Regions from separate parts of the Paenibacillus sp. JJ1722 genome, predicted to be linked through region 1. Evidence: a T-box and tRNA genes for the amino acid it is inferred to sense, from the RefSeq annotation. Region 1 holds a T-box; the other holds one or more tRNA genes.

Region 1 (15,482 bases):
AAGTTTGGCAAGGAGTCTCGTGTGAACAGTCTTCTACTGTTCTCCGATCTCTCGGACACACTGAAGACATACCGCCGCAGCGGATGCACTGATCAGTGATCCATTCACGTTACCTTGCCAGCCTCACGGGACTGATTTAAAGGTGCTATTCAGGATTTCCTTTGTCCTGCTTCTCATAGTGTGAGATGGTTAGCCATCTCTTGGACAAAGTTCATCGCAACTACGAGAAGTATGACAGATTGAAAATCGTGTGTCAACACCCGTTCAACCGGAACCACCGGAAGCACTCTAATAATTATACAACTTCATTGTATAATTATCCATAGTTGTTTTTACCCATACCTTATCCCACAATAAAAAAACCGCCATTTAGGCGGTTTAACTTAATAATTTATTCAGGTTTGTGAATAGGAATGCAAATTGTCATTGTTTTAGCGACTACGCAAGGATGCTAACACATCCTCCATATCAGGAGGGATCGGTCTGTTGAATTCCATGTACTCTCCAGTGGATGGATGCTTAAAACCCAGTACCGCCGCATGCAGCGCCTGACCATCCATACGAACCCCTTTGCTGCGTCCATACATAGGGTCGCCAACCAATGGGTGTCCAATAAATTTCATGTGAACACGAATTTGGTGTGTGCGTCCTGTTTCCAATTGAAGTTCAAGCAGGGTATAATCCCCCAACCGTTCAATGACGAGAAAATGGGTGACTGCATGCTTGCTGTTACGTTCCGTCACTGTGAACAATTTGCGATCACCCGAATCGCGGCCAATCGGAGCATCTACCGTTCCCTGATCGTGGCTCAAATGACCGTGAACTAAGGCTATATATTTCCGAGTCACACTATGGTCCTTAAGCTGTGCTGCAAGTGATGCGTGAGCCTGATCATTTTTAGCCGCCATCAGCAGTCCTGATGTATCCTTATCAATACGGTGAACAATACCAGGACGTAATTCCCCATTGATGCCGGAAAGATCGTGGCAGTGGTACATCAGTGCGTTAACCAATGTTCCCGAAGAGTGTCCCGGTGCAGGATGCACGACCAGACCACGTTGCTTGTTAATAACAATAACGTCCGAATCCTCGTAAACGACATCCAACGGAATATTTTCCGGTACAATATCTACACTTTCTGGCTCCGGTACCGATAATACAATACGATCTCCTTCAGCCAGCTTGTAGTTCGCCTTGATCGCCGTACCGTTCACCAACACCCGACCATTTCCGATCCACAGCTGTATCTGAGAACGAGACACTTCCTTCATTTCTTCGGCGATATATTTGTCTATACGTGTTTTGGCATCCACGGAATCCGCTGTCCATTCCAGAGATTCACTCTCCAGTTCGTCTTCATAAGACAGACCTGCGGCTTCGCCATTTTCATTCACTTCGCTCATGCTATGACTTCCCTTCAATGCTATCATTGCCATTTCCTTTTTCCCGACGCGATTCCAGCAATGTATCCAAAATAATCAGTGCTACACCGATGACAATCGCCGAATCTGCCACATTAAAAATCGGGAACGTATAGCTTCCAAAATTGAATTGCGCAAAATCAACCACTTCACCTGAAATAGCCCGATCCAAAAAGTTACCGACTGCTCCCCCCAGCACCAAACTTAGCGCAACAGGAAGTAGCTTTTGTCCAGCCTTGACTGTTTTTCGCAGGTACCAGACGATACCGATCACCACTACAATTGTAATCACGATAAAAAGCCAACGTTGACCTTCCAAAATCCCAAAAGCGGCTCCACGATTACGATGGGAGGTGATTAAAAAGAAATTGCCGATGACTGGTATTTGCTCGTACAATTCCATCCGCGTAGCCACCAAATATTTTACTCCCTGATCAATCAAAAAAATAATTAGCGCAATACCAAAATAAATCACAGTCCTTCGTCACTCCGATCCGCTTATATCCGTTGTTGAACCCATTTATTGTAGCATAAGCGTTCTCAGATCGTCCACGAAACCCGCAAGCTATCAAGCACAGATCATCCATAAAATGAACTCCTTCGCATTTGATTAGAATTTCCTATGTAAAAGAGGTCTTCCCGGTGCAAACTACAAGGAGCATACTCGACACAACGCATGCGCATGTAAACCTAGAACAAGGAGAGGATTTCATGTCCCCATTGACGGAGCAACAATTGCAGGGCTTGCGTAACGAACTGCTGGAACGCAAAAAAGAAATTGAGCATCGTTTGCAGGACAACGGCCATTACGGACTCGGCGATTCCCAACGCGATCAAACCGGCGAGCTTTCTCCTATTGATAACCACCCAGGAGATCTGGCTACCGAAACCTACGAGCGAGCCAAGGATATTTCCTTACTGGAGCACGACGAATTCCAATTAGAACGCATCGAATCAGCTCTGATGGCCATGGAAAAGGGGACGTATGGCATTTGTGCCGCCAGCGGTAAACCCATTCCCTATGAGCGCCTACTGGCTGTTCCCTATACCATTTACTGTAAAGAGTACAGTCCCGAAACAGAAGTGTCTAACCGCCGCCCAGTGGAGGAAGAATTTCTCGCTCCCTCGTTCGGCAGAACAAGTCTGGATGAGCGTGATGATCAAAACGGCTTCGACGGTGAAGATGCATGGCAGATCGTCGAAAATTGGGGTACCTCTAACACACCAGCCATGGCCGAAAGTAGAGAAATCCACAGTTATGATGATATGGAAATTGAAGCAGGCGACGATAATATGGGCTTCGTAGAACCATACGAAAGCTTTGTTGCTACTGACATTTATGGACAAAATGTTTCCGTTATTCGTAGTTCCATTTATCAGCGTTATATCGAAGATGGCGAGGGCGAAGGTCTACTGGAGCCGGATACGCACGAAGACGAATCGTGAACTTCAAAGTGGAGATCGCTGCCTAATAGGTAGTAAGCTCCAATTGTCGTTGTACAATTCGTACAATATCAGCGATATAATCACCGATAATCGGCAAATTCAACGCTCCGAGCACTTGCAGCACATAAATAATGGTAGCGGCAAAAAAAGTAAAACCTAGCGCGATGCCGATTCCCCTGGAAACGCCTGATATTAGATTTAGCCAAAGTAATCGCCAAGGCTTGTTCAGCAGCAAAGCATAATCTGCAATACGTGTCCGTTCCATCTGCTCTGACACAGCACGTATCAGCTTTTCAACACGACTTAATTGCTCTGCCTGATTACCTGTTTTGCTTTTATCTGCGGCTACGGCTGCTCCTTCTCCGTTCATCTCTCGGAGACTTCTCCCCTGTCTACGCCTTGATCGTGCCGTCATATGCACAATCCCCCTTTTCCCATGGCTGCCCTGAACGCAGCAAACGAGCCGAAGCACGTAACGGAGAAAAACCGTTTCCGATGCTTAGGCTCGTTTTTATATGCTGCCTGTTATTGTATTATGGGACAGGGGGCTTGTAATTATTCTCCAATATGAACGCCGATGGTTTTACCGTTCACATCCACATGTTCTGCCGGTTCGGCTTGACCAAATGTCACAGTAGTAACCAATACGTTCTCACGCAACACAGAATCGAAGCTTTCGATGGCCTGACGCAGCTCGTTATCTACATCCAACGTCAACGCCACATACTTTTCAATCGGCAGATCCAGTTTTTTACGATAATCCTGTACCGCACGAACCACTTCACGTACCCAACCCTCTTGCTCCAGCTCTGGCGTAATGTCTGTGTTCAACGCTACCGTTAAGCCATAACCGGAAGCAGAAGCGAAGCCTTCTTTCGCTTTTTTCTCCACCAGCAGTTCTTCGGCCGTAACTTGCAGCTCTTCACCTTCTGGAGAAGCGACGTTTAACACTCCTTTTTCTAAAACAGAACGGGTATCCTCAGCAGACATTCCTTTGAAAAAGTTTTGTAGGAAACCGACATTTTTGCCGTATTTCTTGCCTGCTACTTTCAAATTCAGTTTCAGTGTAAAATCTACAAAGCCGCTATCGTCCGTCTCAACATGAATATGCTTCACGTTAATCTCATCTTTGATGATTTCCTCATAGCCACTCAGTTCAAAGTCCTGATCCATGGACAGAATCAACTCGGACAACGGTTGACGCGTTTTCAAACCCGTTTCGTTGCGGACGTTACGCGCCAATTCAACGACACGGCGTGCCGTTTCCATATCTCGTTCCAGTTCCAAATCGATCAAGGACTCATTGGCAGTCGGATAATCATCCAGATGAACACTTTCCCCGTTGCTTAGGTTGAGGTAAATATCCTCTGCAAGCAGTGGTGTAAACGGCGCAAGCAGTTTGGCAGTCGTTAACAACACTTCGGTCAGTGTACGGTATGCATCCAGCTTATCTTCTGTAAGACCATTGCCCCAGAATCGGTCGCGTGAACGACGGATATACCAGTTGCTCAGCTCATCAATAAACGATTCAATTGCTTTAGATGAGTTCAGGAAGTCATTTACAGCCAGCGCTTTGTCCACTACCAAAATGAGGCTGTTCAGACGGGACAAAATCCAACGATCCAACTTATGAGCCGATGGTTTGAACGGATGCTGTGCCGGATCAAATCCGTCGATATCCGCATACAAAGTCAGAAAAGCGTGTGTATTTACAAGCGTATCCACCAGCTTCGATTTAGCCTCACCTACAATGCCTTTGGAAAAACGTTTGCTATTCCATGGTGCACTATCAGACAGCAATGCCCAGCGGAAAGCATCTGTACCGTACTCGTCAATCACTTCCCACGGATCAATAACATTACCCTTGGATTTAGACATTTTCTGCCCCTGCTCATCCAGTACATGGCCTGTCGCCATGACAGCTTTATAAGGAGCTTTGCCAGTCAGCATAGTCGAAACCGCAAGCAAGCTATAGAACCAGCCACGAGTCTGGTCAATCCCTTCACAGATCATATCTGCCGGAAATTGCTGCTCGAACGTTTCATTATTTTCAAAAGGATAATGATGCTGTGCAAACGGCATGGAGCCACTATCGAACCATACGTCGATTACTTCCGGTGTACGAGTCATTTCGTATTTACCGCATTGGCTACGAACCTTAATATCATCTACATATGGTTTGTGCAGCTCGATGTCCGCTGGTACATCGCCAATCGCACGTTCCCTCAATTCAGCAATACTATGCGGAGCGAACTGTTCTCCAGTTTCCTCACAAACCCAGATGTTTAGTGGTGTACCCCAATAGCGATCGCGACTGATGTTCCAATCCACCAGTTCCTCCAAAAACTTGCCAAAACGTCCTTCACGTATATGCCCCGGGTACCATTCGACTTCGCTGTTGTTGGCAATCAATTGATCCTTGATCGCAGTTGTTTTGATAAACCAGCTGTCCATAGCATAGTACAATAATGGAGTATCGCAGCGCCAGCAGAACGGATAGCTATGCTCGTATTTTTCCTTGCTGTACAGCAAACCTTTTTCGGACAGCATTTTAACAATATCTACATCACAGTCTTTCACAAAACGGCCTGCAAAATCAGTGATTTCCTCTACATAGTTACCTTGAAGATCCACCACGTTGATGAATTCAACACCATTTTCACGACATACCCGGTAATCATCCTCACCATGCGCTGGAGCCATATGAACGATACCTGTACCACTGGAGTCTGTTACGAACTTCGCACCCAGAATCTGATTACCCTTCTCAACCTGAAAATACGTAAATGGCGGGGTATACGTTTGGCCAACCAGTTCTGAACCGGATAGTGTGCCAATCACTTCATGATCGCCTTTAATTACGTCCTCAACCAGATTTTTAGCAACGATGTATACACCGTCTTCCTGCTTCACACGTGCATATTCCAGTTCAGGGTTGACGGCGAGCGCCACGTGACTCGGCAAGGTCCAAGGTGTTGTCGTCCAAGCCAGTACATATTCACCACTGCTATGCAGCTTGAATTTCGCCGTGGCACTCAGATCCTTCACATCTTTGTAGCCCTGCGCTACTTCATGAGAACTTAGCGTCGTCTGACAATCCGGGCAATACGGACTCACACGATGACCACGATACAACAGATCTTTTTCATGAATTGTCGCCAAAATGTTCCATACGCTCTCGATGTAGTTATTATCCAAAGTAATGTACGGGTTATCGAGGTCTGTCCAGTATCCGATCGCTTCGGTTAGATCACGCCATTGTTGCTCATACTCAAACACGCTTGCCTTACATTTCTTAATAAACTTTTCAACGCCATATTCTTCAATTTCAGGCTTGTGGGAGATTCCCAGTTGCTTTTGTACACCCAATTCTACTGGCAAGCCATGCGTGTCCCAGCCTGCCTTACGTACGACGCGGTATCCCTTCATTGTCTGATAGCGGCCTACAAAATCCTTAATTACACGTCCCAGCACGTGACCGATATGCGGTTTACCGTTAGCTGTTGGTGGGCCCTCATAAAATACAAAATTTGGCTTTCCTTCACGATTTGTGATGGATTTACGGAATGTGTCCTCTTGTTTCCATTTGCTCAGGATGCGCAGGTCACGGGACCGTGCTTTTTCTTTAACATCCACTCTGTTCATACTGTCATACTCCCTCTCTGCTCATCATTGATTTCCCTAGCATTTCCTAAAAAAAGCAACAAAAAAAGCCCCATCCCTGTAAAGGGACGAGACTGTGCTCGCGTTACCACCCTGATTCCGTAAAAACAGACCATTCTAAAAATACAGTCTCATCACGGCTCTCTGAGCCCCACTCAACTACAGCAGGGCGCCATTATAACGCATGGCAAACGGTGATTGCTTACACACGCCATAAAAAATCTTAAGCGCTTCAGCTCACTTCTCCGGGAGGATCTTCGGTCATGTTCTGAACGTTGGCTTGCACCGGAAGGCCAACTCTCTGAGGGACAAATCATGACGTACTCGTTCCCATCAACGAATTAAACATGTTAAATTCATCGAATATTAAATCAGCAACATCGTTGCCTTGAATAACAACCATCAGCCGACGGACGGATAATCATTGAATTCAGTATAGTATTTACAGTTATAGCCTGTTTAAAGATAAAAGTCAACCCTAACAAAGCCTAATAAAAGCTTGTCAGAAATGAAATTAGTAAATTTCTTTCATCTCACGCTCGCGCTCCAGTACTTCGCGTTCCCGGTTTTCAAGGGCTTCCCAGCCGTCTTGGCTTAACAAGTCAAGCTGTGCTTCCACCAGTGTACGAAACCGTGCTCGGTAAATTGATGCCTGCTTCTTCAGTTCTTCAACCTCCAACGCGATCTTGCGGGATTTAGACAATGCTTCGTTCACAATACGGTCCGCATTTTTTTCCGCTTCCTTCACGATCAGTTGGGATTCTTTCTTGGCGTTGTTACGAACTTCATCAGCCGCTTCCTGCGCCACGATAATCGTCTTACTCAGCGTATCCTCAATCGTCGCGAAATGATCGAGCTTCTCCTGTACGTTCAACAACTCGGTGCTCAGTTCTTTATTTTCACGAATAACGCCCTCGTAATCTTTGATCACCTGATCCAAAAATTCATTAACCTGATCCTCATCATAACCGCGAAGCCGGCGGGCAAATTCCTTGTTATGTATATCCAATGGCGTTAATGGCATGCCGTCCACCTCCTATAAGATTGACAAAAAATATATTTTCCGCGTCACGACGCTCACTATCATCTATCGGTCATCATACCCCGTTTTGTGAATACTGTACAGAGCAAAATCGTTCCAGTTCTTCGCTATAGCTTAATTCTTTCGACAGAAAGCTCGTGATTCCTGCCTACAGCTATACAAACTTACCAATTTTGACACGGAATCTTCCCTTTTTTGTCATCCCGTCTGTTTCAAGCACTTTGAAACGCCCAAAACCCTGCATGGAAATAACGTCCCCAGCTTTAAGTGAAGTGGATGGATTCTCCTCCACCTTCCAATTTACCCGGCACCGTCCCGCCCGAATCGGTGTTAATATTTTACTGCGGCTTAGCTTGTACACATCGCTGGCAATACCGTCCAGTCGTAAAGAAGCGACAGTCAGATCTAGCGCCTCTAATACAACTTCCTTCGTTCGCAGACTCGCTACAGGCAACAGTTCTGTCCATACATGGACACGATGTACCTGCTGCAAATGCATCGTCATAAAATCGACAATCTCTGAAGCTACCAATACATGGCACCCATCATCTAGTACATGAATGTCCCCGATTTTCCCACGTTTGATTCCAAGTCCCAGTAGGGCACCTAGATAATCACCGTGTTCAAGAGTACCTACTTTATGATCGTCAGATGTGATGGAAAGGACCTGAATCCCCATCTCCTCACCGTCCAAATACGAATAATCGGGCGCAATAAGCGCCCGCTTTCGTTCTGAAGCCATATATCCGCCATCTACCCTAATCGTGACCTTGTCTTCCTTCGAAGCAAGTGTCTCCAATATGTACTGTTGGCGCGGGTCCAAAAAATCAGTCAGCTTCTGCTCATGATAAGCTCCCGCATGACTGATCCATTCGGAAGCGCGATCCACATAATCCCGTTCATCCGGGTGAAAATGCTCATAAATCTCAGTTCGCATAACTCCTCCTAGACGAAATTACCAATTAAAGAAATCAAACCGTATGACGCAAAACGCAGAGCAATCAGCGCAACGATGGGTGAAATATCAATCATCCCGAAGATTGGCGGTATAAACCTGCGAAAAGGAGACAAATACGGCTCCACAAACTTGGCAAGTAAATCGCCAATTACACTCTCTCTGGCATTAGGAAGCCATGACAGCAGAACATATGCAATGATCATGTACGAATAAATCTGAAATAGCCAGTAAATTACCTCGATCAAGAAAAGTTCACCTCATTCTGTTAAGTTCTTGTTCAGTGTCAGCCAGTATTTCCGTAATAGAGCCTTGAATCTCAACCGTGTCTGGTGTACACAGAAAAATATTGTTCCCGACCTTGGAAATACCACCACCCAGTGCATACACAGTACCACTCAAAAAATCAATAATGCGCAGCGCCTGATCCTTGCGAATTCGTTGCAAATTAACTACGACGGTGCGATGGGAACGGATATGGTCGGCAATTTCCTGTGCTTCATCATAAGAACGCGGCTCATACAGGACAACTTTCACATTTTTCTGTGAATGGATGCTGACAACATTAGTGCTCTTCTGGTTCTTACGTTTATCAAAGCTTGGGGTTTCAATTTCTTGATCTTCCGGCGTATTCATAACCTCTCGCTCTATAACTTCCTCTTCTTCCTGAAGCCCCAGAAAGTTCATGAACTTATTCATTACGCCCAATGGAAATCCTCCTCTCGTCCGACCAATACGGAACCAAGCCGCAGCCAGGTCGCTCCCTCTTCAACCGCCACTTCAAAATCATTGGACATCCCCATAGACAAGTGAGCGATGGGTTCTCTGGTCAAGGCTTGTCCATTTAACCTATCCCGTAATTCACGTAATCCCCGAAACACAGGCCGAGTTTTTTCCGGGTCTTGCTCATGAGGAGCCATCGTCATCAAGCCAATCACGTCCACATGCTCCAACTCGCGAATTTGTTCCAAAAAGGGGACAACCGCCTCAGAGGACAAGCCATATTTGGATATTTCCCCAGAAATATTGACTTGCACAAAAGCTTTAACTCGCAGTCCCAGAGCGGCTGCCTTCTTGTCCAATTCCTGAGCGAGCGATAAGCGGTCAAGCGAATGTATAAATTTAAATTTTCCAATCACATCTTTAACCTTATTCGTTTGGAGATGACCAATAAAATGCCACGTTCCCCGGTCACCCAACTTGCTCCATTTATCCGCAGCATCCTGCCAGCGATTTTCGCCCACATGCTCTAAGTCGCTATCCAGTACCGATGTCATTGTCGCCGCCGAAACATATTTCGTGACAGCGATCACATTAACTTCATCACACGAACGTCCGCTTCGGGCACATGCCGCTTCTACACGGGCATTCACTTCTTTAATTCGTTCCTCCAAAGACACGGGAGGACTCACCTCTCTTCCAGACCAATCCAACTCGCCATTCTTCCTGTGACGCCGCCTTCTTTGCGATATGAAAAAAACAAATCGCTACGGCTACTCGTGCATAAGGTAGTACATTCGATATGGCTCGGCAATATTCCTGCTTTCATCATAATGTGTCGATTGCATTGTTTCAAGTCAAGTAGTGTTTTTCCGTCGGTTAAGGGGAAGTAAACAGAACCTTCCCATTTATCATTACCCGGGCAATCATGCTCCAAAACCCGAATTTGGCTCATCACATGCTCATCCACCTCATAGGATTCAGAACCAATGGAAGGACCAATAGCTGCTAGTATATCAGACGGCTGAGATCCATATTCGTTTTGCATGGTCTGTACCATTTTCAATGCGATTTCCGCAACGGTTCCCTTCCAGCCTGCATGCGCCAACCCAATCACACGGCGGACTGGATCACAAAAATATAATGGTACACAGTCTGCATAAAAGGACGTCAGCAAAATGCCAGGTACATTCGTCAAAAGTCCATCTGTGTCCTGAAAAGCGGATGCACGATCCATAAAGCCCCGCCCGCGATCAGCAGCCTTGACCACGGCAACATGATGACCATGAACCTGTTCACCGCACGTCCACGCTTCAGCAGCAAAGCCAAGCTGCTCAGCAATGAGCCGACGGTTACGAATAACTTGCTCGGGGTCATCCCCTACATGGAACGCACAGTTCAGACTAGCGTAGGGCACCTCACTGACACCGCCATGACGACCTGTAAAACCCGCTGTTAATCCCTGAACCTGCCGCTCCCAAGATTGAATATATAACAACTCCGGTACGGGACGTCCGCCATCTTGCATAAGCGCAGCCCCCGTAGCCTCGGTGTTCACTACAAATGGTTCCATTCATTCTCACCTCTACTGCCCAGTGTACCAAAAAGCCGCCGCCGTGTCTTCACAACACACTAAAATACGTAGATCTGCAAGTTCAGAAGCCCCGTCGGTCACTCCGCTCTTGACGTTCGATATACAACTTTTCCTCACCTTCACCCGACGGCTCATGCAATCCTTCCAGTCGTACAAGCACAACATCCGAACCAATTTTCACAATGTTGCGCCACGGAATGACCAACTCGCTTCCGCCTCCAAACCAGCCCATAAAACGACTGCTGCCTGGAACCACAATGGCTTCAATTTTCCCCTGCCGCACGTCAATCTCCAAATCACTGATTTGTCCCAGACGTCGTCCATCTACAATGTTAATGACATCCTTGGTTTGAAACTCGGAAATTTTCATTGCTCTTACTGACGTTTCTGGTGCACTCACACGCATCACATCCTTTATTTCACTATATGAGCGGAAGAGCCCAAAAAATGTCCTGTAAACGCAAAAACGATCCGGGTAGGATCGTTTTTATCGCTGAATCATTCAAGCATTCATTTCATTAGGACTTTACATGTTTTTGCATTTGCTGTATAGCCGACTTCTCTAATCTTGAAACCTGGGCTTGAGAGATACCGATTTCGTCGGCAACCTCCATTTGCGTCTTTCCTTCATAAAAACGCATAGACAATATCATCTTTTCACGCTGGCCCAGGCGATGCATCGCTTCCCGCAGAGCGATTTCCTCAATCCATGAGACGTCTTTATTTCTGTCATCACTGATCTGATCCATCACATAGATTGGGTCGCCCCCGTCGTGATATATCGGCTCGAACAGCGAAACCGGATCCTGAATCGCATCCAACGCGAACACAACGTCTTCTTTGGGCACATTCAATGCCTCTGAAATTTCAAAAATCGTTGGTTCTCGCGAGTTCAGATTCGTCAGACTGTCCCGCACCTGAAGCGCCTTATATGCAATATCCCGTAACGAACGAGATACACGGATCGGATTGTTATCCCGCAAATAACGGCGGATCTCTCCGATAATCATCGGCACCGCATAAGTGGAGAACTTTACGTTTTGCGAAAGGTCAAAATTATCAATCGCCTTCATTAGGCCGATACATCCTACCTGGAACAAATCGTCCACAAACTCTCCCCGATTGTTAAATCGTTGAATCACACTCAGGACGAGTCGGAGATTGCCGTTGACCAATTTTTCTCTGGCTGATCGTTCATTATTTTGCTGAAGTGATGTGAACAACTCGCGCATTTCTGCATTGGTTAATACCGGCAGTTTGGCGGTATCCACACCGCAAATTTCCACTTTATTTCGGGTCATCGTGTCTTACCTCCCAAGGAGCAACATTAATGTACATTATCTCCTGAGGGCATTTTTTTATTCGCCGTTTCCATCGCTTCCGGATATACCCATGCATTATACCATTTTATTAAATTCTTTTCGTAAGCGCTTTATAATTCGCTTTTCCAGACGCGAAATATACGATTGCGAGATACCCAACAGGTCAGCAACATCCTTCTGTGTCTTCTCTTCTCCGTCTTGTAAGCCGAAGCGCAGCTCCATAATCAAACGCTCTCGATCCGTCAACTTATCCAGTGCCTTATGCAATAATTTACGGTCCACCTGCTCCTCAATATTACGGTAAATGGTATCATTTTCCGTCCCCATCACATCGGAAAGCAATAATTCATTACCGTCCCAATCAATATTCAGAGGCTCATCAAAAGAAACTTCCGTTCTCGTTTTACTATTGCGACGCAAATACATCAAAATCTCATTCTCAATGCATCGAGACGCATATGTCGCAAGTTTGATTTTCTTCTCTGGATCAAAAGTGTTAACTGCTTTGATTAGTCCAATAGCACCAATGGATACGAGATCCTCAATGTTGATTCCCGTATTCTCAAATTTACGGGCAATATATACGACTAACCGCAAATTTCTTTCGATTAGCATCGACCGTACTGCTGCATCTCCAGAAGAAAGTTTCCCCAGCAAATATTCTTCTTCGTCTCTCGTCAGCGGTGGGGGGAGCGCCTCGCTGCCGCCAATATAATAAATTTCTTCACTTTTCAGCCCAAATAAAAATAAAATACGATAATATTGCAATTGCAACGCTAGCCTAATTTTCATCTTCAATTTCATCTGTTCCCACATATCATTCTCCCCCTTTTGAAAATAGTGCAATTCCAGCTGTGCTCCGCCCATTTCACCATTGGATATTTCTCGTCGCCTTCAAACATCATTTTGTGTTTATGCTCGTCATCCTGATTCCGTAAAATGCTCACTAAAATGTGCATCTCGTTTCTGGTTGGTATCAGCACTGCCCTCTTCTTGTGCCGTCACATCCGGGTGGATGATGGCACGATACTTACCCTCTGCTGACAATGTTCCCCCATCCAAGCCAATCAACACTCGATGATGTACAAAATGAGCCCCATTCATCACCACCTCTACTCGGTCTGGTTTGAGGGCGAGCATAAAGGAATGACTGCGGTTAATTCCACGATAGGGGACGAGACGAACACGATCCTGCCAGCTAAACGATTCGTCCCCCAGTTCCATCACCAGTTGGTCAGCATTACCCTCAGAACATTTTCGAAGCCAGGAGGCGGGCAAATACGATTCCCACAAGGCCGCCTCCATGACCATCACCGGGGTTCGGGTCAAAGGATCATAGAGCTGGTTACCTGTATCCAACAAGCCTGTACACTCAATATGATCCTGCCCAATCCACACCTGCACTTGTCCCAGAAACCCACTCATCCTTTCTGTGCGCTGCTTTGAGGACTGCACAATACGAAAGAAAAGCATCACTCCGCCAAATGCGCATAAAATAAACCAGAATGCGATTTTCAGTTCAAAAGACATTCCTCCCGAAGCGGTGTACCAGATACCATTAAACAATTCCCCCGTATTTTGGAGAAAATAATGCATCCCCAAAATGCCACCTGCAGCTACAAAATTGATCATGTAAAAAGCACCCATTGTACGAAGATACTTTTGCATGCTGCCAAATCCAAAAGCCACCAGCAGCATTATGACCGATAATGCCAGTTTGATCAGGAACGTAAATAAAAAGGTCAGTTCCGGCACAAACATCATGACCACGTACATTGCGCCGATTCCAGCTGAAGCCATCAACCTCCACCACACCGGACGAATTTTTCTCATCCAGGCGGTGACCATCAGCAGCACAGCATCAATGAACAAATTGGCCAAAAAAATCAAGTCGATATAAACAACCAAGACTTCACCCGCCCAGCGTTTGCAGGATAGGCTTAAGTATAGTAGTCATGCTGTTCAAAGTCTGTCTAACGGTGGGGACGGTGACCGACTAATTTTGTCGGAAAGAGGAGAAGCGCCTGAACTGCAGGATGCGGAAAACAGAAAGAAGCCCGCATCTCCAAGGAGAATGCGGGCAGTCTGAATTAAAACTAGTTATCGTTATTATTATTGCGCGAACGGTTACGTAAGAATGTAGGAATGTCTAATTGGTCACTGCTTTGAGTGTTACCAAATGGACGCAAGTTAGGAGAGCCTTTTTCCGCCGATTCGGAAGTAGCCGGGTTGGCTGCCGGTTTACGTCCCGGTGCCGGTTGACTTGGCTTGCCTTCAAAGCCAGTGGCAATGACGGTAACCTTGATCTCTTCTTTCAACTCTTCGTCAATGATAGCACCGAAAATCATGTTTACTTCCGGATCGGAAGCCGATGTTACAATTTCAGCCGCCTCATTAACCTCATACAGAGACAGGTTGTTGCCACCAGTGATGTTCATAATCACACCACGAGCACCTTCAATGGATGTCTCCAACAACGGGCTCATGATAGCCTTGCGTGCTGCTTCAGCCGCACGATTTTCACCAGTTGCTTCGCCAATCCCCATCAAAGCGGAGCCACGCTCCGTCATGATCGTCTTAACGTCAGCAAAGTCGAGGTTGATTAGACCCGGTACAGCGATCAAATCTGAAATACCTTGTACCGCCTGACGCAGAACATTGTCTGCTTCACGGAATGCTTCCAACATTGGGGTTTTCTTATCCACAATTTCAAGCAAACGGTCATTCGGGATTACTATCAAAGTGTCTACTTTTTCTTTTAATCCCTCAATACCAAGTTCAGCTTGATTGGAACGCTTACGCCCTTCAAACGTGAATGGTCGGGTTACCACGCCCACAGTCAGCGCGCCGCATTCCTTGGCAATTTCAGCAATGACAGGAGCCGCTCCGGTTCCAGTACCTCCACCCATTCCCGCCGTTACGAATACCATATCCGCACCTTTGAGCGTATTCATAATGAGCTCACGCGATTCTTCAGCCGCTTTTTTACCCACATCGGGGTTAGCACCGGCACCCAGACCGCGGGTCAGCTTATCCCCAATTTGAAGCTTATGCTCAGACTTCGCTAAATGAAGTGCCTGGGCATCTGTATTGACTGTGATGAACTCCACACCCTGAACACCATTTTCGATCATTCGGTTAACCGCATTGCTGCCGCCGCCTCCGACGCCGATCACTTTAATTTGAGCCAAGCTCTCCATTTCAAAATCAAATTCCAACATACTATTCCATCTCCCCCTCAATGTGCATGGATGGCCCGTCCATGATTGGCATAATTAGCAATGAACGTTATATAAATTCACTGAACATATTTTTTAAG
Region 2 (15,482 bases), 2.5 Mb from region 1:
GATGGATACGTTGCTGTACGGAGGAATCGTACCTTCTCGACTACACGGTATGTCGAGCGAGCAGGTCAGAGATAGAGTGAATCGGCTTCGCAGGCTAAAGCAACTATATCCGCAACTGACTCTGTATGCATTTCAACTAATTATGCGTTGTCCGCAATACTCTTTGGCTGATGAAGAACCGGATTACTATGCCGATTGGGGGCGTGAGATATTCCGAAAGGGCTTCATTGAGCATCGTCAGGAGCTGGGGATCGCTACCGCTGAAGAGTTGCTCGAATTAGCTGATATAAACGAGCGTTTGCCAATGGAAATACTGGATGATTACTTGGGGCGTCGCCATGTGAATTTGGAGGCTAATGAAGTTGCACTGGATCTCGTAGCAGAAGGTATCATTGATTTTATGATCATCCCACAGGATGATTCGGCTCCCTACGGCTATACCGCCAAGGATCAGCAGCGGCTAAGAAGTCGTATTTCTGAGCTTGGGCTGGATTTGAATGTATACATGTACCCGGGGGCAGATGAAGTGGGTTGTACGTTGCTGGCTCGTTGGGTTAACAAGATGAATAATGTAGTCCCACTGGTGTATCCCCGATTGTCTGCTTTGCAGGGGGCATTCGTAGTTCCGCTTTTTGAAGATCGCTATTTTTACGAAACCTTAAAATATCAGATTATGGCGGCAGGTGGGCTGATAGCTTCCTCGGCAACGGAGGCTAATTTGATTTTGTTGGCTAACACACCCGGTGACACGATGGCAGAGGCTTCATCCCAGCAGCGTGCAATGACCGGATATGATGTACATCGGAATGTAGTAGAGCTGGTTGAGTACGGTTCTTATATGCTGCAATATGCAGGTCAAAATGTTGCAGTTGCTGATGTGGGCTACGCCAACGGCGCAGATCTCAAGCTACTTAGACTATTAAAGCAAAAAGGACTGCTTTTTAAGCTGGCAGGTTATGCAGGCTGGAATACCAGTTCTAACACGCTGGGCACCGTCATTGCTCAGTCCATGCTGTATACCCACTATGGCTCTACGGAGGAACATTTGGATTTTCTGTCGCTGCGCTACGCCGAGGATGCCTGTTATTGCGCTGTGGTACGTACGGCTATGAATAACGGGATTGTGGAGCAGATGGGTTTTACCAAGTTTATGCTCGATGGACCGAGAGGCTCGGTAGCTGCGGTTATTCGTGGACGGCTGGAGCAGGCACTCAATGAATATGTGAACGGGCCGGAAGGTTGCGTGGAAATTATAGATTGCTACATGCCGTGGAACCGCACCTTTGAAGTCGGATTAACCGTACGGCATCATGCCGAGAAGAGAGGGTGATTCCTATGGGAATGGAAGGTGTATTATCCAAAGTTCAGCACGGACTGATCGTATCCTGTCAGGCGCTCCCAGGCGAACCGTTACATGGAGCAGATTCTATGGTCAAAATGGCGCGTGCCGCACAGCAGGGTGGAGCTGTAGCGATTCGTGCCAATGGCGCATCGGATGTACGTGCGATTAAACAGGCGATTTCGCTACCAGTGATTGGCTTGATTAAGCGGGATTATGATGATTCTGATATTTACATTACGCCCACCCTTCGTGAAATGGAGGAACTGGTGGAGGCAGGCGCGGATATCATTGCGCTGGATGCCACATTACGACCGCGCCCAGCGGGATGTAAGCTGAAGAGGCTCCTAGATTATGCCCATGAGCAGGGAGTCACTTCCATGGCAGACATATCGACACTGGAGGAGGCGCTTCATGCGGCCTCCCTTGGCGCAGACTGCGTATCCACCACGTTATCCGGGTATACGCCGTACTCTACTCAGATTGAGGGTCCTGATCTGGAGCTGGTTCGGAGAGCGTCGGAACTGGTTCCTGTTCCTTTAATTGCAGAGGGCAAAATCTATGATCCAGCGCAGGTTGAGGAAGCATTCCGAATGGGAGCACATGCAGTGGTTGTAGGCTCGGCGATTACCAGACCCCAATTGATTACGCAGCGGTTTGCCGATGCCGCAAGGAAGGCAGTGAAATGCACCTATGGAGATGAACGACCGAATTAACACGTACTATCCTTCATTAACGAAATCGGAGCAGAAAGTCGCCTTATGCGTACTGGAGCATCCCGCAGATATCATATATTTCTCCGTGACGGAGCTGGCGGATTTTGCAGGTACAGGCGAAACGACGGTGATGCGCTTTTGTCGGAAAATTGGTTTCAAAGGTTATCAGGATTTCCGACTGTCCCTGGCACAAAACCAGACTTATCGTAAAACCGATATGGGCGAGGAGAACATCGACCCAGATAACGAACAAGATATTACGCGTACGGTGTATCACAACATGCTCGATATTTTGCACTCCAGTATGGGACTGCTGGACCATTCAGAGCTTGGTCGTGCGATTGCGTGTCTCGATCAAGCGGGCTATGTTCAATTTTTCGGCGTAGGCGCTTCGGGAATTTCCGCGCAGGATGCTAAAAATCGTTTCTTACGGATCGGGCGGCGCGCCGAGGCCGTGGCAGACGGTCATATTCAGTCGATGATGGCGGTGTCCATGAACCCGGGTGATGTCGCTATCGGCATCAGTGTATCAGGAAGTACGCTGGATACGAACGATATGCTGCACAAAGCCAAGCAAAACGGTGCAACTGTTATCGCAATTACGAATTATGCGAAATCACCCATCACCTCCATTGCAGATATCGTGTTACTGACCGCAGGCAAAGAAGCCCCGATAGAAGGTGGTTCAATCGGTGCTAAAATTTCACAGCTATTCGTGATTGACCTCATCTGCGAAGGGCTTGCTCGCAAGCACACGAGTCACACCAAACAGATGAAGGAAAAAACAGCGAGGGCCGTTATTGAACGAAGCTATTGAGATTTTTCAGTTGTGAATTGAAAACTGTGCGCTCTGACAGTTCAATGACTTGTGTTTGTGGTGCATATGAATGGCTATTTCATGTATTGCTACTAAATAGAAGGTTTGTAAAAAGAGCTAGTAAGCTTTTATGTGGGGCAACAAGGAGGTTGGTGTGGTGGCAGCTGCTGTGAACAGAGTCATTGGAATCGACATTGGGGGCACATCGGTGAAGGCCGCCATAGTGGCACGGGACGGATCGGTGCTTGATGAAATCCGGCTGGATACGGACGCTTCCCGTGGACGTGAATGGGTGTTGTCGCGGGTGTCAGAATCTGTGCTCGGATTGTTGCGTTCTTTTGGAGATACCAGCATCGGTGCCCATATAGATGTAGGCGCTCTAGGCATTGCTACTGCTGGCCGAGTAAATGTGGAGAGCGGCGAAGTTGTGTATGCCACAGATAACCTACCTGGCTGGCAAGGTACATCCTTGGTAACGTGGGCTAGAGAAAAACTGGCTTTACGAGCGGTTGCTGATAATGATGCGAACGCCGCTTTACTTGGAGAAGCGTGGCAGGGAGCGGGGAAGGGCAAGCGACGCTTGGTGATGCTCACGTTGGGAACAGGTGTCGGAGGTGCATATATGGAAAATGACCTCTTGTGCAGAGGGGCTCATTGGAGCGGCGGTGATTGGGGGCACAGTATTCTATTCCCGGGGGGACATCCCTGCAATTGTGGAAAAAAAGGGTGCGCCGAGCAATATGTATCGGGGAGCGCCTTGTTACGTCGAGGTAGGGAACACGTCGGTAAATTGTACCGCTCAGGGAACGAGATTGTGAAAGAGGCCGCTCACGGTAACCAGGAAGCAATCCAGGTGCTGGATGATTACACCGCAGATTTAGCTGTGCTTCTATCTAATATCTCGGTGCCTCTTGATCCTGAGGCAATCATTGTAGGCGGAGGAGTAGCGGACGCGGGAGAGGTCTGGTGGCCCATGCTGGAAAAGCATCTGCACCAACTTGGAGTTCAAACGGAAGTAAGTCGGGCATTGTTGGGCAACCGCGCTGGAATCATCGGCGCTGCACGGCTTGCTTTTGAAATGACCGAGTCCTAGTACAAGAATGAAAGGGGAACGAACCATGACGCAAAAACGGCTTGATACCGACATTGTTGTGATTGGCGGAGGTCTGGGGGGGACATCGGCAGCTCTTGCGGCGGCGAAGGCTGGCATGAGAGTCATCGTGACGGAGGAGACGGATTGGTTAGGGGGGCAGTTAACTTCACAGGCGGTTCCCCCAGATGAGCATCGATGGATCGAACAATTTGGCTGCACAGCAACATACCGTGAGTTCCGTAATCGTGTGCGTGACTACTACCGTCAGAACTATCCGTTAACCGAAGAAGCACGGAATAATCCCATTCTCAACCCTGGGAATGGTTGGGTAAGCCGTCTGGCCCATGAACCACGGGTAGCTCTGCGGGTGCTTGAAGATATGCTCGCTCCCTATTTGAATACGGGGCGCGTTCATGTATACTATCACACCGTGCCTATTGCGGTTCAGACGGATGGGGACTGTATTACTTCTGTAACTGTCCGTACCTCGAATAGCTCTGATCATAAGTGTGGATTTAGAGTGCTGCACGGAACGTTTTATCTGGATGCGACAGAGTGTGGTGATCTCCTTCCAATGGCGGGCGTGGAGCATACGAGTGGAGCGGAGTCGCGGGCTGCTACGGGTGAACCTCATGCACTGGAGTGTGCTAACCCTTTTGATATGCAATCTATCACACATGTGGCTGCCGTAGACTATATTCCCCAGGAAAGCTTCATTATAGAGCGCCCGCAACAATATGATTTCTGGAGAAATTATATTCCTTCCTTTTCCCGTTTTCCGATTTTGAGCTGGTTTGCTACTGACGCGGATGATACCAGTAAACTAAAACAGTTCACATTGTTTCCTAACGATCAGGGCATTGTATCCTTATGGGATTATCGTCGTATTGTAGATTCCTCGATATGGAGCGAACCGCTAAATGATGGTGAGGTAACTCTTTTAAACTGGGCGCAAAATGATTATTACCTAGGGCCATTGATCGGTGTCACCGCTCAGGAGCAGGCAAAACATCGAGAAGGAGCGCGTGAGTTGACTCGTTCATTAATATATTGGCTTCAAACCGAAGCGCCCCGATTAGATGGAGGGTTCGGCTATCCGGGCATTCGACCACGGGGTGATATTCTCGGCACATCTGACGGTCTGGCTAAAACGGCTTATATTCGCGAGTCACGCCGAATTCAGGCCAAGTATATGATATCTGAGTTTGATGTAAGTCGTGAGCTTCGGGGAGAAGAGGGACCCAAGCGATATATAGACAGTGTAGGTGTAGGTAGCTATCATTTGGATCTTCATCCAACTACGGTATCTCAGCGAACGTTCTACATCCCTAACTATCCTTATGAAATTCCATTGAGATCACTTATTCCGGTGAGAATGCGCAATTTACTTCCTGCCTGCAAAAATATAGGGATGACCCAAGTAGCCAATGGCTGCTATCGATTGCATCCTACAGAATGGAATATAGGAGAATCAGCGGGAAGCCTAGCGGCTTACTGTGTCTCCAACGAAGTATATCCCATTGAAGTGAGCCGATCAGCAGAGCATCTTGGATGTTTTCAAAATGTTCTTCTTCGCCAAGGTGTGGAACTACACTGGCCTGCAGAGGTATTCGAGCCAGAGGGAGTCATCAGCTAATGAAGGGGCAACTAGCCCCTCGACTGATTTAAATGAGCTGAAAGATGAACGGATTTATTCTAAAATAAAAAAACAAAAAAAGTGCTTGCTAAGTTGCTTGGCTTTATGATATATTATTTGAGCTGACAACAAAACAGCAGTTTCAAAAGCGAAAAGCTTGGGTGAAACGATCTTCGAAAAAAAGAAAAAAATAACCCTTGCATTTTTGAAACGAACATGATATGATCTTATAGCTGCTGAAAAACGCGGCGAAAGAGAAATGTTTGATCTTTGAAAACTGAACAACGAGTGAGTAAAACGATTTTGTTCGCAAAATCAAACAAGAGATATTTTTATCTCGTCAGTTTCAAAATGAGCTTATCGCTCTTTCTATAAACCAACTTCGGTTGGTCTTTAATGGAGAGTTTGATCCTGGCTCAGGACGAACGCTGGCGGCGTGCCTAATACATGCAAGTCGAGCGGGGTTGTTTAGAAGCTTGCTTCTAAACAACCTAGCGGCGGACGGGTGAGTAACACGTAGGCAACCTGCCCACAAGACAGGGATAACTACCGGAAACGGTAGCTAATACCCGATACATCCTTTTCCTGCATGGGAGAAGGAGGAAAGACGGAGCAATCTGTCACTTGTGGATGGGCCTGCGGCGCATTAGCTAGTTGGTGGGGTAAAGGCCTACCAAGGCGACGATGCGTAGCCGACCTGAGAGGGTGATCGGCCACACTGGGACTGAGACACGGCCCAGACTCCTACGGGAGGCAGCAGTAGGGAATCTTCCGCAATGGGCGAAAGCCTGACGGAGCAACGCCGCGTGAGTGATGAAGGTTTTCGGATCGTAAAGCTCTGTTGCCAGGGAAGAACGTCTTGTAGAGTAACTGCTACAAGAGTGACGGTACCTGAGAAGAAAGCCCCGGCTAACTACGTGCCAGCAGCCGCGGTAATACGTAGGGGGCAAGCGTTGTCCGGAATTATTGGGCGTAAAGCGCGCGCAGGCGGCTCTTTAAGTCTGGTGTTTAATCCCGAGGCTCAACTTCGGGTCGCACTGGAAACTGGGGAGCTTGAGTGCAGAAGAGGAGAGTGGAATTCCACGTGTAGCGGTGAAATGCGTAGATATGTGGAGGAACACCAGTGGCGAAGGCGACTCTCTGGGCTGTAACTGACGCTGAGGCGCGAAAGCGTGGGGAGCAAACAGGATTAGATACCCTGGTAGTCCACGCCGTAAACGATGAATGCTAGGTGTTAGGGGTTTCGATACCCTTGGTGCCGAAGTTAACACATTAAGCATTCCGCCTGGGGAGTACGGTCGCAAGACTGAAACTCAAAGGAATTGACGGGGACCCGCACAAGCAGTGGAGTATGTGGTTTAATTCGAAGCAACGCGAAGAACCTTACCAGGTCTTGACATCCCTCTGACCGGTCTAGAGATAGGCCTTTCCTTCGGGACAGAGGAGACAGGTGGTGCATGGTTGTCGTCAGCTCGTGTCGTGAGATGTTGGGTTAAGTCCCGCAACGAGCGCAACCCTTATGCTTAGTTGCCAGCAGGTCAAGCTGGGCACTCTAAGCAGACTGCCGGTGACAAACCGGAGGAAGGTGGGGATGACGTCAAATCATCATGCCCCTTATGACCTGGGCTACACACGTACTACAATGGCCGGTACAACGGGAAGCGAAATCGCGAGGTGGAGCCAATCCTAGAAAAGCCGGTCTCAGTTCGGATTGTAGGCTGCAACTCGCCTACATGAAGTCGGAATTGCTAGTAATCGCGGATCAGCATGCCGCGGTGAATACGTTCCCGGGTCTTGTACACACCGCCCGTCACACCACGAGAGTTTACAACACCCGAAGTCGGTGGGGTAACCCGCAAGGGAGCCAGCCGCCGAAGGTGGGGTAGATGATTGGGGTGAAGTCGTAACAAGGTAGCCGTATCGGAAGGTGCGGCTGGATCACCTCCTTTCTATGGAGAATCGTTTCCTGCAACGGAAACATTCAAATAAGCAAGTACAATGTACCTGCGACCGGATATTCAATTCGGTTCATCACGTTCGTGTGAATGAAATGAATATCCTTAACTTACTCACTCGTTGCTCAGTTTTGAGAGCTCAAACTCTCAAGCTTCGACGAATGTTTCATTCACACATCCGTGTGGAAGCGAAATATTCATCGGGTTTCGCTTCGAAGAAGCGAATTGCACCTTGAAAACTGGATACCGAAACGAAATTGCGTTTTAGAATATTCCTTTAAGCTGATCTTGTGTAAACAAGTGAAATAAAGGTAGCAGGTAAGGAAAGATCTTTTGCCTTTGGCAAAAATTATTCTTTATCGAACATCGACATTTTCTTTCTTTGAAAGAAAAGTCTAGGTTAAGCTACAAAGAGCACACGGAGGATGCCTAGGCGCCAGGAGCCGACGAAGGACGTGGCGAACAACGATAAAGCCTCGGGGAGCTGTAAGCAAGCTTTGATCCGGGGATGTCCGAATGGGGAAACCCGGCTGTCTTCATCGACAGTCACTTTCTGCTGAATACATAGGCAGAATAGAGGCAGACCAGGGGAACTGAAACATCTAAGTACCCTGAGGAAGAGAAAACAATAGTGATTCCGTCAGTAGCGGCGAGCGAACGCGGATTAGCCCAAACCAAGGAGCTTGCTCCTTGGGGTTGTGGGACGTCTCACATGGAGTTACAAAGGAACCGGTTAGATGAAGAGGTCTGGAAAGGCCCGCCAGAGAAGGTAAAAGCCCTGTAGTTCAAAACTTGTTCTCTCCGAGACGGATCCCGAGTAGTGCGGGGCACGTGAAACCCCGTATGAATCCGGCAGGACCATCTGCCAAGGCTAAATACTCCCTGGCGACCGATAGTGAAGCAGTACCGTGAGGGAAAGGTGAAAAGCACCCCGGAAGGGGAGTGAAATAGATCCTGAAACCGTGTGCTTACAAGAAGTCAGAGCCCGATCTATGGGTGATGGCGTGCCTTTTGTAGAATGAACCGGCGAGTTACGTTCCCGTGCAAGGTTAAGGTGAAGAGCTGAAGCCGCAGCGAAAGCGAGTCTGAATAGGGCGAATGAGTACGTGGACGTAGACCCGAAACCGGGTGATCTACCCCTGTCCAGGGTGAAGGTGCGGTAACACGCACTGGAGGCCCGAACCCACGCATGTTGAAAAATGCGGGGATGAGGTGGGGGTAGCGGAGAAATTCCAATCGAACCCGGAGATAGCTGGTTCTCCCCGAAATAGCTTTAGGGCTAGCCTCGGAAAAAAGAATCGTGGAGGTAGAGCACTGATTGGGTGCGGGGCCCGCAAGGGTTACCAAGCTCAGTCAAACTCCGAATGCCATAGATTTAGTTCCGGGAGTCAGACAGTGAGTGCTAAGATCCATTGTCGAAAGGGAAACAGCCCAGACCATCAGCTAAGGTCCCCAAGTGTGTGTTAAGTGGGAAAGGATGTGGAGTTGCACAGACAACCAGGATGTTGGCTTAGAAGCAGCCACCATTGAAAGAGTGCGTAATAGCTCACTGGTCGAGTGACTCTGCGCCGAAAATGTAACGGGGCTAAACACACCACCGAAGCTATGGCTTGATGCTTGCATCAGGGGTAGGGGAGCGTTGAATGCGGGTTGAAGGTGTACCGTAAGGAGCGCTGGACTGCATTCAAGTGAGAATGCCGGTATGAGTAACGAAAAGATCTGTGAGAATCAGATCCGCCGAAAGCCTAAGGGTTCCTGAGGAAGGTTCGTCCGCTCAGGGTAAGTCGGGACCTAAGGCGAGGCCGATAGGCGTAGTCGAAGGACAACAGGTCGAAATTCCTGTACCACCGTAATCCGTTATGAGCGATGGGGTGACGCAGTAGGGTAGTGACGCGGACTGATGGATGTCCGTCTAAGCAGTGAGGCTGGTGTGTAGGCAAATCCGCACATCGTAAGGCTGGGCTGTGATGGGGAGCGAAAATTGTAGTAGCGAAGGTCATGATCTCAGACTGCCAAGAAAAGCCTCTAGCCAGGAGAAGGTGCCCGTACCGCAAACCGACACAGGTAGGCGAGAAGAGAATTCTAAGGCGCGCGGAAGAACTCTCGTTAAGGAACTCGGCAAAATGACCCCGTAACTTCGGGAGAAGGGGTGCCTCGGTAGGGTGAATAGCCCGAGGGGGCCGCAGTGAAAAGGCCCAAGCGACTGTTTAGCAAAAACACAGGTCTGTGCGAAGCCGCAAGGCGAAGTATACGGGCTGACGCCTGCCCGGTGCTGGAAGGTTAAGGGGAGTGGTAAGCCTTCGGGCGAAGCTATGAACCGAAGCCCCAGTAAACGGCGGCCGTAACTATAACGGTCCTAAGGTAGCGAAATTCCTTGTCAGGTAAATTCTGACCCGCACGAATGGCGTAACGACTTGGGCGCTGTCTCAACGAGAGATCCGGTGAAATTTTAATACCTGTGAAGATGCAGGTTACCCGCGACAAGACGGAAAGACCCCATGGAGCTTTACTGCAGCTTGATATTGAATTTGGGTACGATCTGTACAGGATAGGTGGGAGCCGTAGAACTTTGAGCGCCAGCTTGAAGGGAGGCATCCTTGGGATACCACCCTGATCGTATCTAGGTTCTAACTTGGTACCGTGATCCGGTGCGAGGACAGTGTCAGGTGGGCAGTTTGACTGGGGCGGTCGCCTCCTAAAGAGTAACGGAGGCGCCCCAAGGTTCCCTCAGAATGGTTGGAAATCATTCGAAGAGTGCAAAGGCAGAAGGGAGCTTGACTGCGAGACCTACAAGTCGAGCAGGGACGAAAGTCGGGCTTAGTGATCCGGTGGTACCGCATGGAAGGGCCATCGCTCAACGGATAAAAGCTACCCTGGGGATAACAGGCTTATCTCCCCCAAGAGTCCACATCGACGGGGAGGTTTGGCACCTCGATGTCGGCTCATCGCATCCTGGGGCTGAAGTAGGTCCCAAGGGTTGGGCTGTTCGCCCATTAAAGCGGTACGCGAGCTGGGTTCAGAACGTCGTGAGACAGTTCGGTCCCTATCTGTCGTGGGCGTAGGAAATTTGAGAGGAGCTGTCCTTAGTACGAGAGGACCGGGATGGACGTACCGCTGGTGTACCAGTTGTTCCGCCAGGAGCACCGCTGGGTAGCTATGTACGGAAGGGATAAGCGCTGAAAGCATCTAAGCGTGAAGCCCCCCTCAAGATGAGATTTCCCAGTATGTAAGACCCCTTGAAGACGACGAGGTAGATAGGTTGGGGGTGGAAGTGCAGTAATGCATGGAGCTGACCAATACTAATCGGTCGAGGGCTTATCCTAAATAAAACGCAAATAAGTTTCGGATCCAGTTTTCAGGGTGTAACCTTGAAAGTATGTACAAGTGACATACAATAAGCGCATGGCTATTCATTCACACGATAAGTGATGAACCGAATAACCGTACGGAAGAATTTACAGTGTAAATTCATGTTTGGTGGCGATAGCGGAGGGGTTCCACACGTACCCATCCCGAACACGACCGTTAAGCCCTCCAGCGCCGATGGTACTTGGACCGCAGGGTCCTGGGAGAGTAGGACGTCGCCAAGCTATATCCTTTAAAGGATGATGAAGTTTTACATGTTAGGGCCTTTAGCTCAGCTGGTTAGAGCGCACCCCTGATAAGGGTGAGGTCGGTGGTTCGAGTCCACTAAGGCCCACCACTTCTAGAATAACAAAAAGATTGGGGCCATAGCTCAGCTGGGAGAGCGCCTGCCTTGCACGCAGGAGGTCAGCGGTTCGATCCCGCTTGGCTCCACCAATATTCCCTGATAGCTCAGTTGGTAGAGCACTCGACTGTTAATCGAGTTGTCACAGGTTCGAGTCCTGTTCGGGGAGCCATGTTTTGAATATTTCTGACTTTTATATATAAGGTGGCGGCGTAGCTCAGCTGGCTAGAGCGTACGGTTCATACCCGTGAGGTCGGGGGTTCGATCCCCTCTGCCGCTACTCGGAGAGATACCCAAGTGGCTATAAGGGGACCCTCTGCTAAGGGGTTAGACTGCGAAAGTGGTGCGAGGGTTCGAATCCCTCTCTCTCCGCCATAAATTTATTGGAATCAGAACTTATTTTGTAAGGCCCGTTGGTCAAGGGGTTAAGACACCTCCCTTTCACGGAGGTAACAGGGGTTCGAATCCCCTACGGGTCATAATATGGAGGCTTAGCTCAGCTGGGAGAGCATCTGCCTTACAAGCAGAGGGTCGGGGGTTCGATCCCCTCAGCCTCCACCATAAGAAAATTTGATAAATCCCTTTTAATGTCGCGGGGTGGAGCAGTTCGGTAGCTCGTCGGGCTCATAACCCGAAGGTCGTAGGTTCAAATCCTGCCCCCGCAATTAATTTCCTATTGGAAATGCCTCTGGAACTGTGGTGTAGAGGCCTAACATGCCTGCCTGTCACGCAGGAGATCGCGGGTTCGAATCCCGTCAGTTCCGCCATTTTAATCTCATATATAGTTGACATATATAGTGTGGATTATATGGTGTAGTAATAAAACAAAATATGGCTCGGTAGCTCAGTCGGTAGAGCAGAGGACTGAAAATCCTCGTGTCGGCGGTTCGATTCCGTCCCGAGCCACCTTTCAAGTGGGAAATGAGTAATGTGCCGGTGTAGCTCAACTGGTAGAGCAACTGACTTGTAATCAGTAGGTTGGGGGTTCAAGTCCTCTCGCCGGCACCATTTTGGAGGATTAGCGAAGTGGCCAAACGCATCAGACTGTAAATCTGCTCCCTTACGGGTTCGGTGGTTCGAATCCATCATCCTCCACCAGTCTTTTCATAATCATATGGCGGTCGTGGCGAAGTGGTTAACGCACCGGACTGTGACTCCGGCATTCGTGGGTTCAAGCCCCATCGGCCGCCCTTTATTCTTAATTTATTGGGGATTAGCCAAGCGGTAAGGCAACGGACTTTGACTCCGTCATGCATAGGTTCAAATCCTATATCCCCAGCCATTAAGAGCCATTAGCTCAGTTGGTAGAGCACCTGACTTTTAATCAGGGTGTCGAAGGTTCGAGTCCTTCATGGCTCACCATTTATAATTATTTTGCGGTCGTGGCGGAATTGGCAGACGCGCACGGTTCAGGTCCGTGTGGGCTAACCCCCGTGGAGGTTCGAGTCCTCTCGACCGCACCATATTTTGCGGACGTGGCTCAGCGGTAGAGCATCGCCTTGCCAAGGCGAGGGTCGCGGGTTCGATTCCCGTCGTCCGCTCCATTATCCATACGGCGCCATAGCCAAGTGGTAAGGCAAAGCTCTGCAAAAGCTTCATCCCCAGTTCAAATCTGGGTGGCGCCTTGACTGCTCATTATGGATTTAAATATGCGCCCTTAGCTCAGCTGGATAGAGCGTTTGACTACGAATCAAAAGGCCGGGAGTTCGAATCTCTCAGGGCGCGCCATTTCTTAAAAAAAGTATAATGTCGGGATGTAGCTCAGCTTGGTAGAGCACCTGGTTTGGGACCAGGGGGTCGCATGTTCAAATCGTGTCATCCCGATACTGATTTGCGGGTGTAGTTCAATGGTAGAACTCCAGCCTTCCAAGCTGGTAGCGTGGGTTCGATTCCCATCACCCGCTTTTTGCTATAGCGGATTCTTGTTGCCTCAGTGGTGACACCTTATAAATAAAGAGAGCCTGTCTGGGGACAGAGCTCTCTCTTTTTTTGTATTTATCTTCATGTACCCACAATGTATTGATTATTCATAATCTCGGTATCGGTGTATATCGTTCTGATCATACAACTGGTATACACCGATAACCGATCTAGTGGACAGTTTTTACACGGGAATGGTCAGCTGGATGGAGGTTCCCTCATCTGGAGCAGAGGTCATGCTCATAAATCCCCCTACCCCTCTAGCTCGTTCTTCCATACTGAACAATCCAACTCCCTCTCCTTGGGACTTTCCAGAGAATCCAATGCCCTCATCCCGAATGGTCACTTGTATCATTTCATCTTGATCCTCAACGTCGACATATGCCTCCGCTACATCTGCATATTTGGCTACATTCGTTAATGCCTCCTGTACAATCCGATAAATTGCTATTTCCTTGCGAATATCAAGGCGTTTACGTAGAGTGCATTGAAAATGCACCTCAATCCCGTAATGAGAACAGAAGTTTTCAATATAGGTTCTTATAGCTGGGACGACACCCAAATCATCCAGAACTGAGGGACGAAGTTCCCACGCTAGACCACGAACATCTTTGATGATGTCGGTCACCTGCGAACGAAGACTCTCCAGAGCAGCACTAGGTTGTTCGGCAAGTTGGCTATCTAACTGAATAATAAGTGAAAACAAGCTTTGTCCTATCCCATCATGTAGCTCTCTTGAAAAGCGTTTACGTTCTTCTTCCTGTATTTGCATGACTTGCGTCATCATAGACTGGAGTTCCGCTTCTACTTTCTTCAGTTTAGTGACCTCATTGCGGATCGCTAAGTACTGATAGGGTTTACCTTCCTCGTCCATAAACGGAACGATCGTAGTATTCACCCAGTAGTAGCTGTTATCTTTAGCACGATTACGTATTTCTCCTTGCCATACCTCACCTGAACGGATTGTAGTCCACAGGTTTTTCATGAAGGCAGGGGTATGATAGCCTGAATTAATGAGACGATGATCCTGACCGATCAGCTCTTCACGACTGTATTGCGAAATCTCACAAAACTTGTCGTTCACGTACTGAATAATACCTCGATGATCGGTCAAAGCAACAATGGAAGACGTATCTAGAGCAAATTTTAGATTGGATAGTTGGTGGAGTGAGTTACGTAGTGCATGGAGAAAAGGGGACTCTGGTATATAAATTTCTAGATCATTCAGCAATGTATCGGTTGATTCACCAAAGGCATGCTGCAGTAAAGGATTAGAAGGTTCATTCATAATGGAGTAGCCCCTTTTTTAGTGCGAATTTGACTAGCTCAGGTCGTGTTTTCAAGTTAAGCTTCTCCATAAGGTTACTTTTATGGGACTCTACGGTTTTGACGCTAATCACTAGGTGCTCGGCAATTTCCTTGTTGGCATATCCTTTGGCTACCCACGATAGAATCTCCTTTTCCCGCTCAGATAGGGATTCATAGGGTCCGGCTATGCCTTCCTGTTTGATTTTGTCCAGATATTCACTCATCAGTCGTTTGGTTGCATTCGGGTACAAGTAGGCACTACCCTCGGCTACAGACTGGATGGCAGCGAGCAACTCCTCGTGAGGTGCGCTTTTTAAAATATATCCGGATGCTCCAGCCTGAATGGCCCGGAACAGATATTCTTCATCATCATGCATTGTTAAAATAAGGACTTCTGTGTCGGGCAACTTTTTTTTTAATTCAGTGGTTGCCGTGAGACCATCTTTGCCAGGTGGCATGCTAAAATCCATGAGCACGACATTAGGTTGTAGCTCCACTGCCTTGTGGATTGCCTCATCCCCGTCTGCTGCATCTCCTACTACCTTGATACCGTTTTTGCCGTCCAATAGGGCCATGAGGCCAGAACGTACGACAACGTGATCATCCACTACTAGTATACGAATCAATTTGTCATCCCCTCGAACGGTAAAAAAACCGTGCGTTTTGTCATAATCATAGCAAATTTTAGGGATTTCAATCAACAAAGATAGTTAGGGACAGTGATATCAAGTATTTTATGAGTTTCATTATCTACAGAAACATTGTTGATCTATGGAGTAAGAGGGTAAGCACATAGTTGGCTAAGGCGTTGAGCGACTTGAGTGGCCTCGGCTACATCAGACTCTGTGAACATCCTCACATCACGATTACCAAGAAGCAGCACACCGTTGGGCAGATCCCCTGTGCTGGAAAAGGGAATAGCAACAGCAGAGTGAAGCTGCTCGGCCAGCATTAGTGCACATTCCTGACGCAAACGTATACTACCTGAT

What was found. The T-box of region 1 lies ahead of ileS (isoleucine--tRNA ligase). A T-box ahead of a tRNA ligase gene usually reads a tRNA of that ligase, here a tRNA-Ile.
Region 2: it has a tRNA-Ile gene. The T-box ahead of ileS (isoleucine--tRNA ligase) is inferred to sense a tRNA for this amino acid. The anticodon was not compared.

The regions. Positions count from the first base shown of each region.
Region 1 covers NZ_CP182500.1:3,976,228-3,991,709, forward strand. The annotation lists gene ACM1ND_RS17590 (RluA family pseudouridine synthase) at 432-1,403, opposite strand; gene lspA (signal peptidase II) at 1,405-1,896, opposite strand; gene ACM1ND_RS17600 (TraR/DksA C4-type zinc finger protein) at 2,133-2,867, shown strand; gene ACM1ND_RS17605 (DUF5665 domain-containing protein) at 2,890-3,282, opposite strand; gene ileS (isoleucine--tRNA ligase) at 3,423-6,512, opposite strand; T-box leader at 6,592-6,876, opposite strand; gene ACM1ND_RS17615 (DivIVA domain-containing protein) at 7,045-7,554, opposite strand; gene ACM1ND_RS17620 (RNA-binding protein) at 7,727-8,509, opposite strand; gene ACM1ND_RS17625 (YggT family protein) at 8,518-8,775, opposite strand; gene ACM1ND_RS17630 (cell division protein SepF) at 8,783-9,235, opposite strand; gene ACM1ND_RS17635 (YggS family pyridoxal phosphate-dependent enzyme) at 9,226-9,927, opposite strand; gene pgeF (peptidoglycan editing factor PgeF) at 9,936-10,820, opposite strand; gene ACM1ND_RS17645 (YlmC/YmxH family sporulation protein) at 10,903-11,241, opposite strand; gene sigG (RNA polymerase sporulation sigma factor SigG) at 11,360-12,142, opposite strand; gene sigE (RNA polymerase sporulation sigma factor SigE) at 12,239-12,979, opposite strand; gene spoIIGA (sigma-E processing peptidase SpoIIGA) at 13,085-14,071, opposite strand; gene ftsZ (cell division protein FtsZ) at 14,260-15,384, opposite strand; gene ftsA (cell division protein FtsA) at 15,452-15,482, opposite strand, start outside.
Region 2 covers NZ_CP182500.1:376,405-391,886, forward strand. The annotation lists gene ACM1ND_RS01560 (DUF4127 family protein) at 1-1,330, shown strand, start outside; gene ACM1ND_RS01565 (N-acetylmannosamine-6-phosphate 2-epimerase) at 1,336-2,055, shown strand; gene ACM1ND_RS01570 (MurR/RpiR family transcriptional regulator) at 2,033-2,872, shown strand; gene ACM1ND_RS01575 (ROK family protein) at 3,003-3,965, shown strand; gene ACM1ND_RS01580 (FAD-dependent oxidoreductase) at 3,991-5,601, shown strand; rRNA gene ACM1ND_RS01585 (16S ribosomal RNA) at 5,995-7,550, shown strand; rRNA gene ACM1ND_RS01590 (23S ribosomal RNA) at 7,955-10,879, shown strand; rRNA gene rrf (5S ribosomal RNA) at 11,030-11,146, shown strand; tRNA gene ACM1ND_RS01600 (tRNA-Ile) at 11,183-11,259, shown strand; tRNA gene ACM1ND_RS01605 (tRNA-Ala) at 11,282-11,357, shown strand; tRNA gene ACM1ND_RS01610 (tRNA-Asn) at 11,362-11,437, shown strand; tRNA gene ACM1ND_RS01615 (tRNA-Met) at 11,472-11,545, shown strand; tRNA gene ACM1ND_RS01620 (tRNA-Ser) at 11,549-11,640, shown strand; tRNA gene ACM1ND_RS01625 (tRNA-Glu) at 11,673-11,744, shown strand; tRNA gene ACM1ND_RS01630 (tRNA-Val) at 11,751-11,826, shown strand; tRNA gene ACM1ND_RS01635 (tRNA-Met) at 11,857-11,930, shown strand; tRNA gene ACM1ND_RS01640 (tRNA-Asp) at 11,956-12,032, shown strand; tRNA gene ACM1ND_RS01645 (tRNA-Phe) at 12,099-12,171, shown strand; tRNA gene ACM1ND_RS01650 (tRNA-Thr) at 12,198-12,273, shown strand; tRNA gene ACM1ND_RS01655 (tRNA-Tyr) at 12,278-12,363, shown strand; tRNA gene ACM1ND_RS01660 (tRNA-His) at 12,383-12,455, shown strand; tRNA gene ACM1ND_RS01665 (tRNA-Gln) at 12,473-12,547, shown strand; tRNA gene ACM1ND_RS01670 (tRNA-Lys) at 12,552-12,627, shown strand; tRNA gene ACM1ND_RS01675 (tRNA-Leu) at 12,642-12,728, shown strand; tRNA gene ACM1ND_RS01680 (tRNA-Gly) at 12,735-12,809, shown strand; tRNA gene ACM1ND_RS01685 (tRNA-Cys) at 12,820-12,890, shown strand; tRNA gene ACM1ND_RS01690 (tRNA-Arg) at 12,917-12,993, shown strand; tRNA gene ACM1ND_RS01695 (tRNA-Pro) at 13,016-13,089, shown strand; tRNA gene ACM1ND_RS01700 (tRNA-Gly) at 13,099-13,169, shown strand; gene ACM1ND_RS01705 (PAS domain-containing sensor histidine kinase) at 13,370-14,473, opposite strand; gene ACM1ND_RS01710 (response regulator) at 14,466-15,119, opposite strand; gene ACM1ND_RS01715 (GAF domain-containing protein) at 15,263-15,482, opposite strand, start outside.